One region of the Priestia sp. FSL P4-0332 genome, then DNA from elsewhere that is predicted to be linked to it. Evidence: predicted binding sites of a transcription regulator. Region 1 holds the regulator's gene; the other holds the start of a gene.

Region 1 (4,607 bases):
TTTTACACCGCCGTGTAGAGCCATACCGTTTAATGCAGCTCCCATTGCAAATTCACGTACACCGAACCAGATATTACGTCCGCTGTAATCAGCTGCAGTGAAGTCTTCTGAACCTTTAATCATTGTTTTATTTGAGCCAGCTAAGTCAGCTGAACCGCCGAAGAATTGAGGTACAGCTTGTGCTACTGCATTTAATACTTCTCCCGAAGAAGCACGGCTAGCTAGGCTTGAACCCGTTTCGTATGCTGGAAGCGTTTCTTCCCAGCCTTCCGGTAACTTTCCTTCTACTGCTAGTTCAAATTGACGACCTAGTTCAGGATATTTTTCTTTATACTGTGCAAATACATCGTTCCATTCGTTTTCTTTCTTTTGGCCATCTTCAGCAATTGTAGCTTTGAAGTGAGCATACACTTCTTCTGGCACATAGAAATCTTCTTCAAATGTCCATGCATAAGCTTCTTTTGTTAATTTTGTTTCATCGGAACCTAATGGAGAACCGTGCACGCCAGAAGTACCCGCGTGGTTTGGAGAACCAAATCCGATTGTTGTTTTTACTTCAATTAGCGTTGGGCGTGTTAAATCGCCTTTTGCTTCTTCAATTGCGTTTGCAATCGCTGTCAAGTCATTGCCGTCTTCAACGCGGATTACTTGCCATCCGTAAGCTTTGAAACGATCTTCTACGTTCTCAGAGAACGAGCGATCTAAATCTCCGTCTAAAGAAATATCATTTGAATCGTATAAAACAACTAAACGTCCTAATTTTAAGTGTGCCGCTAATGAAGCTGCTTCAGCAGATACACCTTCCATTAAGTCTCCGTCACCACAAATACCATACGTAAAGTGGTCTACAATTTCTAAACCTTCTTTGTTGTATGTTTCAGCTAAATGACGTTCTGCCATTGCTTTACCAACAGCCATTGCAATACCTTGTCCTAGTGGGCCAGTTGTTGCATCAACACCTGCTGTATGACCGAACTCTGGATGACCTGGTGTTTTACTTCCCCATTGACGGAAGTTTTTAAGGTCTTCAATTGATAAGTCATATCCAGCTAAATGAAGCAAGCTGTATAATAGTGCCGATCCGTGTCCTGCTGATAATACAAAGCGGTCACGGTTGAACCAGTTTGGATTCTTTGGATTGATGTTCATAAATTTTGTCCACAATGTATATGCCATTGGAGCAGCTCCCATTGGCATACCTGGGTGACCTGAATTTGCTTTTTCAATCGCATCGATTGATAAAGTACGAATTGTTGCAATCGAAAGATCTTCAATACGTTGTGTCATACTCTTCATTCCTTTCAAAACTATGTACATATGTTATCATACTAATGATTTGCTTATTTGTACAATACTTGAACCAAAAAAATTTCCACTTTTACAGTTTTTGTGTGCCTTATTAAAAATATACAAAAAACTAGAGGGAACTCTCCCTCTAGTTTTACTAGAACGTCTCAGTGAAGACGCTTCTTTTTACTCTCTTTTAACTTCTTAGGCGTAACATCTTTACCTTCTTCGTCCACAACTTTAATCGTATGAAGGTGATTTGTCATAGATTGTCGGAAAACTTTTAAATATTCCTGACGTAGCTCTTGCTGTTCTTTCGCTTCAGATTCTGTCAGCCCTTCAGCCTTTGCCTTTTTTGAAAGAGCATTAATACGAGCAAGTTTATCTTTTGATAGCATATAAAACCTATCTCCTTATAATCAATAATTAAAATTACCGAACCGTTCCGGCAACATGTAGTCATCTTACTAAATCTCTTTCGTTTTATCAAGAGATTGAGCACTGTCTTGGTACTCTTGATAGCGACGATGTACCGTCGCTTTTGAAATATTATAACCAAAACCTTTTAGCGTAACTGAAATTTCAGCAAAGGTTAAGCCGTTATGACGAAGGCGGACAATTTCTTCAATCGGCGCTTCTTTTTTTTCTCTTCCCGAGTTAACTCCTTGATTTTTTAAATTTTGCTGCGGACGATAACCTTTTTCTACGGCTCTTTTCATTCCTCTTTTAATTTTAGCATTATGTAATTTCCGCTGATGCTCTTCCACTAAGCTAATAATATCTAACACCATTGAATCAGATTCTGAAAGCTGAAGCTGGCCTTGATGACTAATCGTATAGATTGTAGCATTTTCTTTATGAAAAGCATGAAGCAGCGCAATTCGGGCGTTTCCTCTGCCTAATCGTGTTTCGTCTTGAATGAGCAGCACAGATATTTTCTCTTCTTTCATTGTATGAAGAACATCCAAAATACCCTCTCTGTCTACATCATATCCGCTTGCTTTTTCCATCACGACTTTTTTCACCTTTAGATGGTGAAGATCAGCAAGCTTTTTTAATTCTTCTTGCTGGCGCTGTAAAGATGTTTCTTGGGTTTTTTTATCCGTACTGACACGGCAATAAATAATGGCATCCACTTTTATCACGACCTTTTCGGCTTCTAACAATATTCAGGAACGGCCGTTACACACTACTGTTCAATTGCCACTTGATTATGTAACTCTTTTTTTAAAACAGGAATATATAATTTATCTCCAGGAGATAAAGACTGGGCAGTGTCTGAGTTTAAATCATTGACTTCTTCAACCCATTTGACAAATTCATTGGTGGTCAAATGATGGTGATTATGATACTTGTTGGACAAGTCCCAAAGCGTATCTCCTTTTGTAATAGTAACCGTTGAATATTTGTCTAAATCTACTTTATCCGCTCCTAAAACCAGCGTCAATACATATGTAAGTGCAGCGATAACTGCAAAAAAAATAGCGTAATGTTTCATAGAATGTAAGAATTGTTGCATATTATGATCCCCCTATCAGAATATATGTTCTTATTTTAGTGAGAACATTTGTTTCTGTCAATGGAATTCTTCGAACTTATGTTTGTATATTGACACATCACGTGGTATAATTCACCTAAAGAATAGCTAAAATCGAGGTGAAAAATATGAAGCTATCAAAACGTCAACAAGACATACTAGATTTTATTAAGCACGAAGTAAAATTAAAAGGTTATCCGCCTTCTGTTCGCGAGATTGGGGAAGCGGTAGGATTAGCCTCTAGCTCCACTGTACACGGGCATTTAGCTCGTTTAGAAAGCAAAGGGTTAATTCGCAGAGATCCAACAAAACCGAGAGCAATCGAAGTTCTTCAACTAGACGAAGTAAACATCCCTAAAAGCAATGTCATTAATGTTCCTGTTATTGGTAAAGTAACAGCGGGTCTTCCTATAACAGCCGTTGAAAATGTGGAAGAATATTTCCCTCTTCCAGATAAATTCGTTTCTCCAGATGATCATGTATTTATGCTTGAAATTATGGGAGAAAGTATGATTGAAGCAGGTATTCTAGATGGCGATATGGTAATCGTACGTCAGCAGCAAACAGCTAATAATGGAGATATTGTGGTCGCTATGACCGAAGACAACGAAGCAACGGTAAAACGCTTCTTTAAAGAAGAAAATTTCGTTCGTTTACAGCCTGAAAATTCAACGATGGCGCCTATTATTCTTCGCCACGTAACGATTTTAGGAAAAGTAACTGGTGTATATCGCACGATTCACTAATCAGACACTGTATGTAAAACCAACTAATCATGATGTTAGTTGGTTTTTTTACGTTTGTTTTCTAAAAAAATTGGCATATTATAAATGATACATTGAATCATCGCAGGCAGGTAGAACGGTTTTTATAAAGCTTGTTTTATCCTTTACTTTCTACCTGCATTTCCTCGACTCTTACAAGGAAATACAACCGACTATAAAAAGGATGTAGTTTATGACCAATACACCAAGGAAAACAGAACCATTTCAAACCATTGTACCTACCAAAGCAATGAACATGTTTCTTTTTCCTTTTTCCTTTGACCGAAAAAATAAAGAGCAGCTTGTTCATGCACTGGAAGCAAATTTGTTCGAGTTTTTTTCCATTCAAAACAAACATTTAGAAAAAGAATACTACGGAGAACAATATTACGTATCTCATGATAGCCTGGATCAATATTTTCTTCCTTACATTGAATGCATTCTATTCCCTGACTCGTGCGAAAAAGAAGGGTTGCTTAGATTTTCAAAAAAAATAGACCATACCATTACTTTACACACTTCCTCCACCACCGTGTCTAGCAACGTGCTGTCTGTGGATGTTTTTTTATGTCCTTTTGAAATTGGCGTCATGACCATTCGCACTGAGATGAGCCATAATCATTACACCTATGATGATATTTTAGAGTTCATGAATCATTTTCGTGTATTAGAACCGAAGCTTGCTGAAGAGCATGGATCCACCATTACCTATGAACATCATCGCTATAGCAAAGTGCAAGATTATATTTTTTCACAGCTCGCGCCATTTTTGAACGAACACATCAAGAAAGAAGCCACACGTGAACAGCACGTTGGGAGCCTTCCTTATTTTATCGATGAACGGATGTTTGTGTTAAGTTATGTAACGGTAAATCAAGAGCAAGAGATTAATTCCACAACTTTATTTCGTACTGGACAGCTAAATAGCTATACGCCTGGCGGGAAAGCGTTTATTTCTGCACACAATCATGAGTATATTAAAACGTATAATACTAAACACGTGTATTCCAGATGGGCTC
Region 2 (4,607 bases), 1.8 Mb from region 1:
GTTTGATAAAAAACGGCTTGTGGGACACGACGTCTAGCAAAGTTTTTCCACTTGCATCTACTACAACTTTTACTCCGTTCGCTGCTGCTAGTTCAGTTAACGTTTTATACACAGAACTTGGAAGCGTTTTCGGTATACTCCCCGCTAATACGAAGATATCGCCTTCAGTCATTTGTTTTACTTGAGTCAATAAAGACTGAAGCGCTTCGTCTGTAATAGCAGGTCCTTGACCGTTAATTTCTGTTTCTTTTTCTGTTTTTAACTTTACGTTAATACGGGTATCTCCCTCAACTCTTGTAAAAGCTGTTTCGATATTCTCCGCTTTTAAGTAGTCTTCGATATAGGTTCCTGTAAAGCCGGCTACAAAACCGAGGGCTTTATTATCAACACCTAATCGCTTTAAAACGCGAGAGACGTTAATGCCTTTTCCTCCTGGAAACTTGGCTTCATTCGTTGTGCGGTTAAGCCCGCCTTCTTCGAATGCTGAAACATGTACTACGTAATCAACGGATGGGTTCAACGTACATGTATAAATCATGATTTCACAACCTTTATGTCTGTTTTGTTTGCATACTGTATAAGTACATCGCTAGGTACGTCATTTGTTATAATTTTTGCTTCATGTAAATCGGCTATTTTCGCAAAGCTTGTTTCAAAAAACTTAGTGGAATCTGATAAAATATAAGATTCTCTAGACAGCTTCATTGCCGTTTGCTTGATCAATGCTTCTTCTGGATCAGGAGTTGTATATCCATATTGATGATGAATTCCATTCGCTCCCATAAAGCACTTATCAAAACGATATTGCTCAAGACTTAAAAGAGCTCCATTGCCAATTAAAGCGCCCGTTTTATGTTTAACAGATCCCCCAATTAAATAGAGGGTGATACCTTGTTCTAGCATCGGGTTTAAATGCATTAAACCATTTGTCACGACAACTACATCTTTTTGCTTTAAAAAAGGAATCATTTCATACGTTGTAGTTCCTGCATCTAAAAAAATACAGTCACCTTCATTTATAATGGAAGCCGCATACTCTGCAATGTTTCGTTTATCTTGAACATTTTTAGCAGATTTTTCGATAACGCTCAGTTCGATTCGTTTACTGCGAATAAGCGAAGCGCCACCGTGAACACGTTTGAGCATTTGCTCTTCTTCTAGTTGACTTAAGTCTCTTCTAATGGTGGATTCCGAAGCGCCTGTAACTTCGATAAACTCTTGCACTTTTACAAGTTCTTTCTCTTTTAAAAGTTTTAAGATTAGTTGATGTCTCTCCGGCGTTAACATGTTCTAGCTCCTTTTTCAAAAAAGCGTTTTCATTTATTTCATGTACTTACTTTATCACGGTTTACATTCAAAATCAATCATAAAAAATCAAAAACATTCATTTTTTTAATTACAAAATAAAGTTTTTTGAACGAATAATTAGATTTGTATTTGGTTTAATAATAGTTCGTACAAAAGGAAATATGCTGGTAATTCAAGAATTTGTCTACTTTTCTCATTATATGTAAAGGTTTTCTTCTACTCAATTAGCTATGACTGTTTTTGACTATTTCTTGACCGATTGAATTTTTCTGACTGAATCGAGTATAGCTTATCCTGATTTCATAAAAGCCTACACACAAAAAAAGTTGTCCACCTTTTTGGACAACTCAAAGTGACCCATCATTTAAATAAAAACAGAAGCATATATAATATGGAAGCAAGGGCAGAAGAAATAGCTAAACTTGAGATAAAACGAACGAGTCTTTTTTTAATGAACTGCGTTAATTCGATTTCTCTTACTTGAGTTTTTTCATTTTGCATACAATAATCCCTTCTTTAATTAAAATTTCCTAGTAGCTAGAAGTTACTACTCGCAGAATATGCTTTTATGTATTGTATGCATGCGTTAAAAAAAAGATACAAAACGAACAAAAAAGCTACTCTTAGCTAGAGTAGCTTTCATCTTTCCATACATCTGCTTCAATTACTGCATCCGCTCGAATCGAATATGTATAACAAGGGCCTGTAACCATCAGCGTATTCGACTGCAGCGAGACTTTATCAATCGTCACTCGTTCATACCTTTGAATATGTCCTGCTTCATAGACGTGAAGCGTTACTGGATGATGCTCCGAGTAACTGTTCATAATGACATTTTCAATATGCTCAATCTTTTCTTTTTTCAACCCTAAAGACTGCTTATGCGCCTCGGGACTGTACATTTTCTTCATCTTCTCTAAATGCTCGGGCATTACTAACTTTGCATACTGTTTTAGTTCATCTTGATACACGTTCATTCTCCCCCTTGACTCTTGCTTCTATTTTACCGAACGAACATTCTCATTGCAAAACTTTTTAATCAAAATAAAAGCAAACAATTCATTTTTTCATACTCCATAAAAACTGTCAAAAGATTTTATGTTAATAGCAGAAACTGATTTTTAAAAAAATAATAATATCCCATCTTTAATTCGGTCTCTAGAGTTGGTATAATACATTGTCATGACTGTGTTTTCGGAGTTTTTGATGATTGGAGGTAACGTTCATGATTAATAAAATAAAAGAAATTATCCTCATTATTCTAGGGAGCCTCATTTTTGCACTGGCCATTAATTACTTTGCCATTCCAAATGAATTAGCTGAAGGCGGTGTAACCGGTGTAACAATGATTACCTATTATGTATTAGGCTGGTCTCCCGGTATCACAAACTTTATATTAAACGGTTTGCTGGTACTGATCGGATACAAACTGCTTCACAAACGTGTTATTGCTTACACAATTATATGTATTATTTTCACGTCTCTATTCCTACATATAACTGAAGGACTGGGAAATCCTCTTGACGATACGTTACTGGGGGCTATTTTTGCTGGTATTTTAGCTGGTGTAGGACTTGGACTTGTGTTTAGAGGAGGCGGAACTTCCGGAGGCTCTGCAGTTATTGCCCGTTTAGCTAATCAATATCTAGACTGGAATATTAGCAAAACGATGCTGGCAATTGACTTATTAGTTGTAGCAAGCGCTTATTTTGTTATCGGTGGAGAAAAGACGATGTATACGGTTATTTCTCTTTACATCGGAACAAAGGTGCTTGATTATATCATTGAAGGACTCAACCCTCGCAAAGCAATCACCATTATTTCACACCGTTCAGCTGAAGTAGCCGAACAAGTCAATAAAAAGATGGAGCGCGGAGTCACCGTCTTTTCTGCTCATGGAAGCTATACAAAAGAAGCAAAAGACGTATTGTACGTCGTTGTGAACAAACAAGAACTTCTGGAGTTGAAGCGCATTATTCATAAAGTTGACGAACAGGCTTTTGTGGTCGTCCACGATGTGCGCGACGTCTTTGGAGTAGGTTTTACCATTCCAAAAGCCAGCTGAAAACCCGCTATAAAAAAGCGGGTTTTTTCTATTATATATGTTTGCGCTGAAAATACAGTAAACCTGCTGTTATAAAAAGAAAAAACTTTCTTATAACGACAATAAAAAGCTCTGTAATGAAAAAGAAAAAAGCTAAAAGGCGACGCCTTTTAGCTTTTTTCTTTACACGTCCATTTGATTAACAGACCGCAGTGCGTTAATCCTCCTCCAAACCCATAGAGAATAAGGAGGTCATTATCCTGTACTTTTCCTGTCATTATTCCTTCGTTTAAAGCAAGCGGAATAGAAGCTGAAGATGTATTTCCGCAGTATTGCACACTCGTTAACGTTTTATCCATTGAAACATCTGTTTTAGCACAAATAGCTTCGATCATTCGAAGGTTTGCACTGTGCGGAATAAACCAATTTACATCAGAAAGAGAAATGGAAGTATCCTTTAATAATGCTTCTACTCCTTTTGGAATCGTTCGTACAGCAAAGCGATATACTTCACGTCCGTTTTGAACTAAATTTCCACTCGAGTTAATTTCTTTTCCTGAAAGAGTATTAGATAAATTAGAACGATATAAATTTCCCCCTCCGCTCCCGTCCGTTCCGTAGTGACATCCTAAGAAACTTGGGTTATGCTCGTCGTATTCTACAAGCATCGCTCCCGCTCCGTCACCGAACAGCACGCATGTTGCACGGTCCGTATAATCTGTAATTCTCGACATTACTTCGGCACCAATAACTAAAATCTTTTTATGCAATCCCGACGTCACTAAGCCGTTCGCCACATGAAGTCCATATGTAAAACCGGCGCATGCGGCACTTAAATCAAATGCAGCAGCTTGATCAATATGAAAGTAATCTTGAACCTGACATGCTACGCTAGGAAAAAAGTGATCAGGCGTTGTTGTCGAAACAATAATTGCATCTACATCTTCTATTTTTACATCATATCGGTTAAGCAAATTTTCAACGGCTTGAATGGCAAGCGTGGACGTGTATTCGCCTTCTCCTGCAATTCGTCGTTCTTTCATTCCCGTACGCTGTACAATCCATTCGTCACTTGTATCAACCATTTCTTTTAAATGGTCATTCGTTAATTTTTGCTTTGGTGTATATATCCCCATTCCCGTGATTCTAGCTTTTGATTGTATCATTTCTCCACCTCAAATCAGTTGATACTTAATTATAACATCTGCCTTTAATATCTGGTACTAATTTATTGTTAGATAAAAAGCGCAAAGGC

The links. Region 1 encodes LexA, which represses DNA repair genes until DNA is damaged. Its sites were predicted from a motif close to CGAACATATGTTCG; they were not measured.
Region 2: the regulator LexA is predicted to act here: its motif matches at 2,316-2,329, upstream of MKY06_RS10920 (YolD-like family protein).

Annotation. Positions count from the first base shown of each region.
Region 1 covers NZ_JBBOUA010000001.1:3,964,582-3,969,188, forward strand. The annotation lists gene tkt (transketolase) at 1-1,287, opposite strand, end outside; gene MKY06_RS20875 (DUF896 domain-containing protein) at 1,455-1,685, opposite strand; gene MKY06_RS20880 (YneB family resolvase-like protein) at 1,755-2,423, opposite strand; gene yneA (cell division suppressor protein YneA) at 2,477-2,806, opposite strand; gene lexA (transcriptional repressor LexA) at 2,953-3,570, shown strand; gene MKY06_RS20895 (hypothetical protein) at 3,782-4,607, shown strand, end outside.
Region 2 covers NZ_JBBOUA010000001.1:2,162,242-2,166,848, reverse strand. The annotation lists gene pfkB (1-phosphofructokinase) at 1-538, opposite strand, end outside; gene MKY06_RS10930 (DeoR/GlpR family DNA-binding transcription regulator) at 535-1,287, opposite strand; gene MKY06_RS10925 (hypothetical protein) at 1,669-1,809, opposite strand; gene MKY06_RS10920 (YolD-like family protein) at 1,932-2,285, opposite strand; gene MKY06_RS10915 (YitT family protein) at 2,534-3,373, shown strand; gene MKY06_RS10910 (ketoacyl-ACP synthase III) at 3,523-4,518, opposite strand.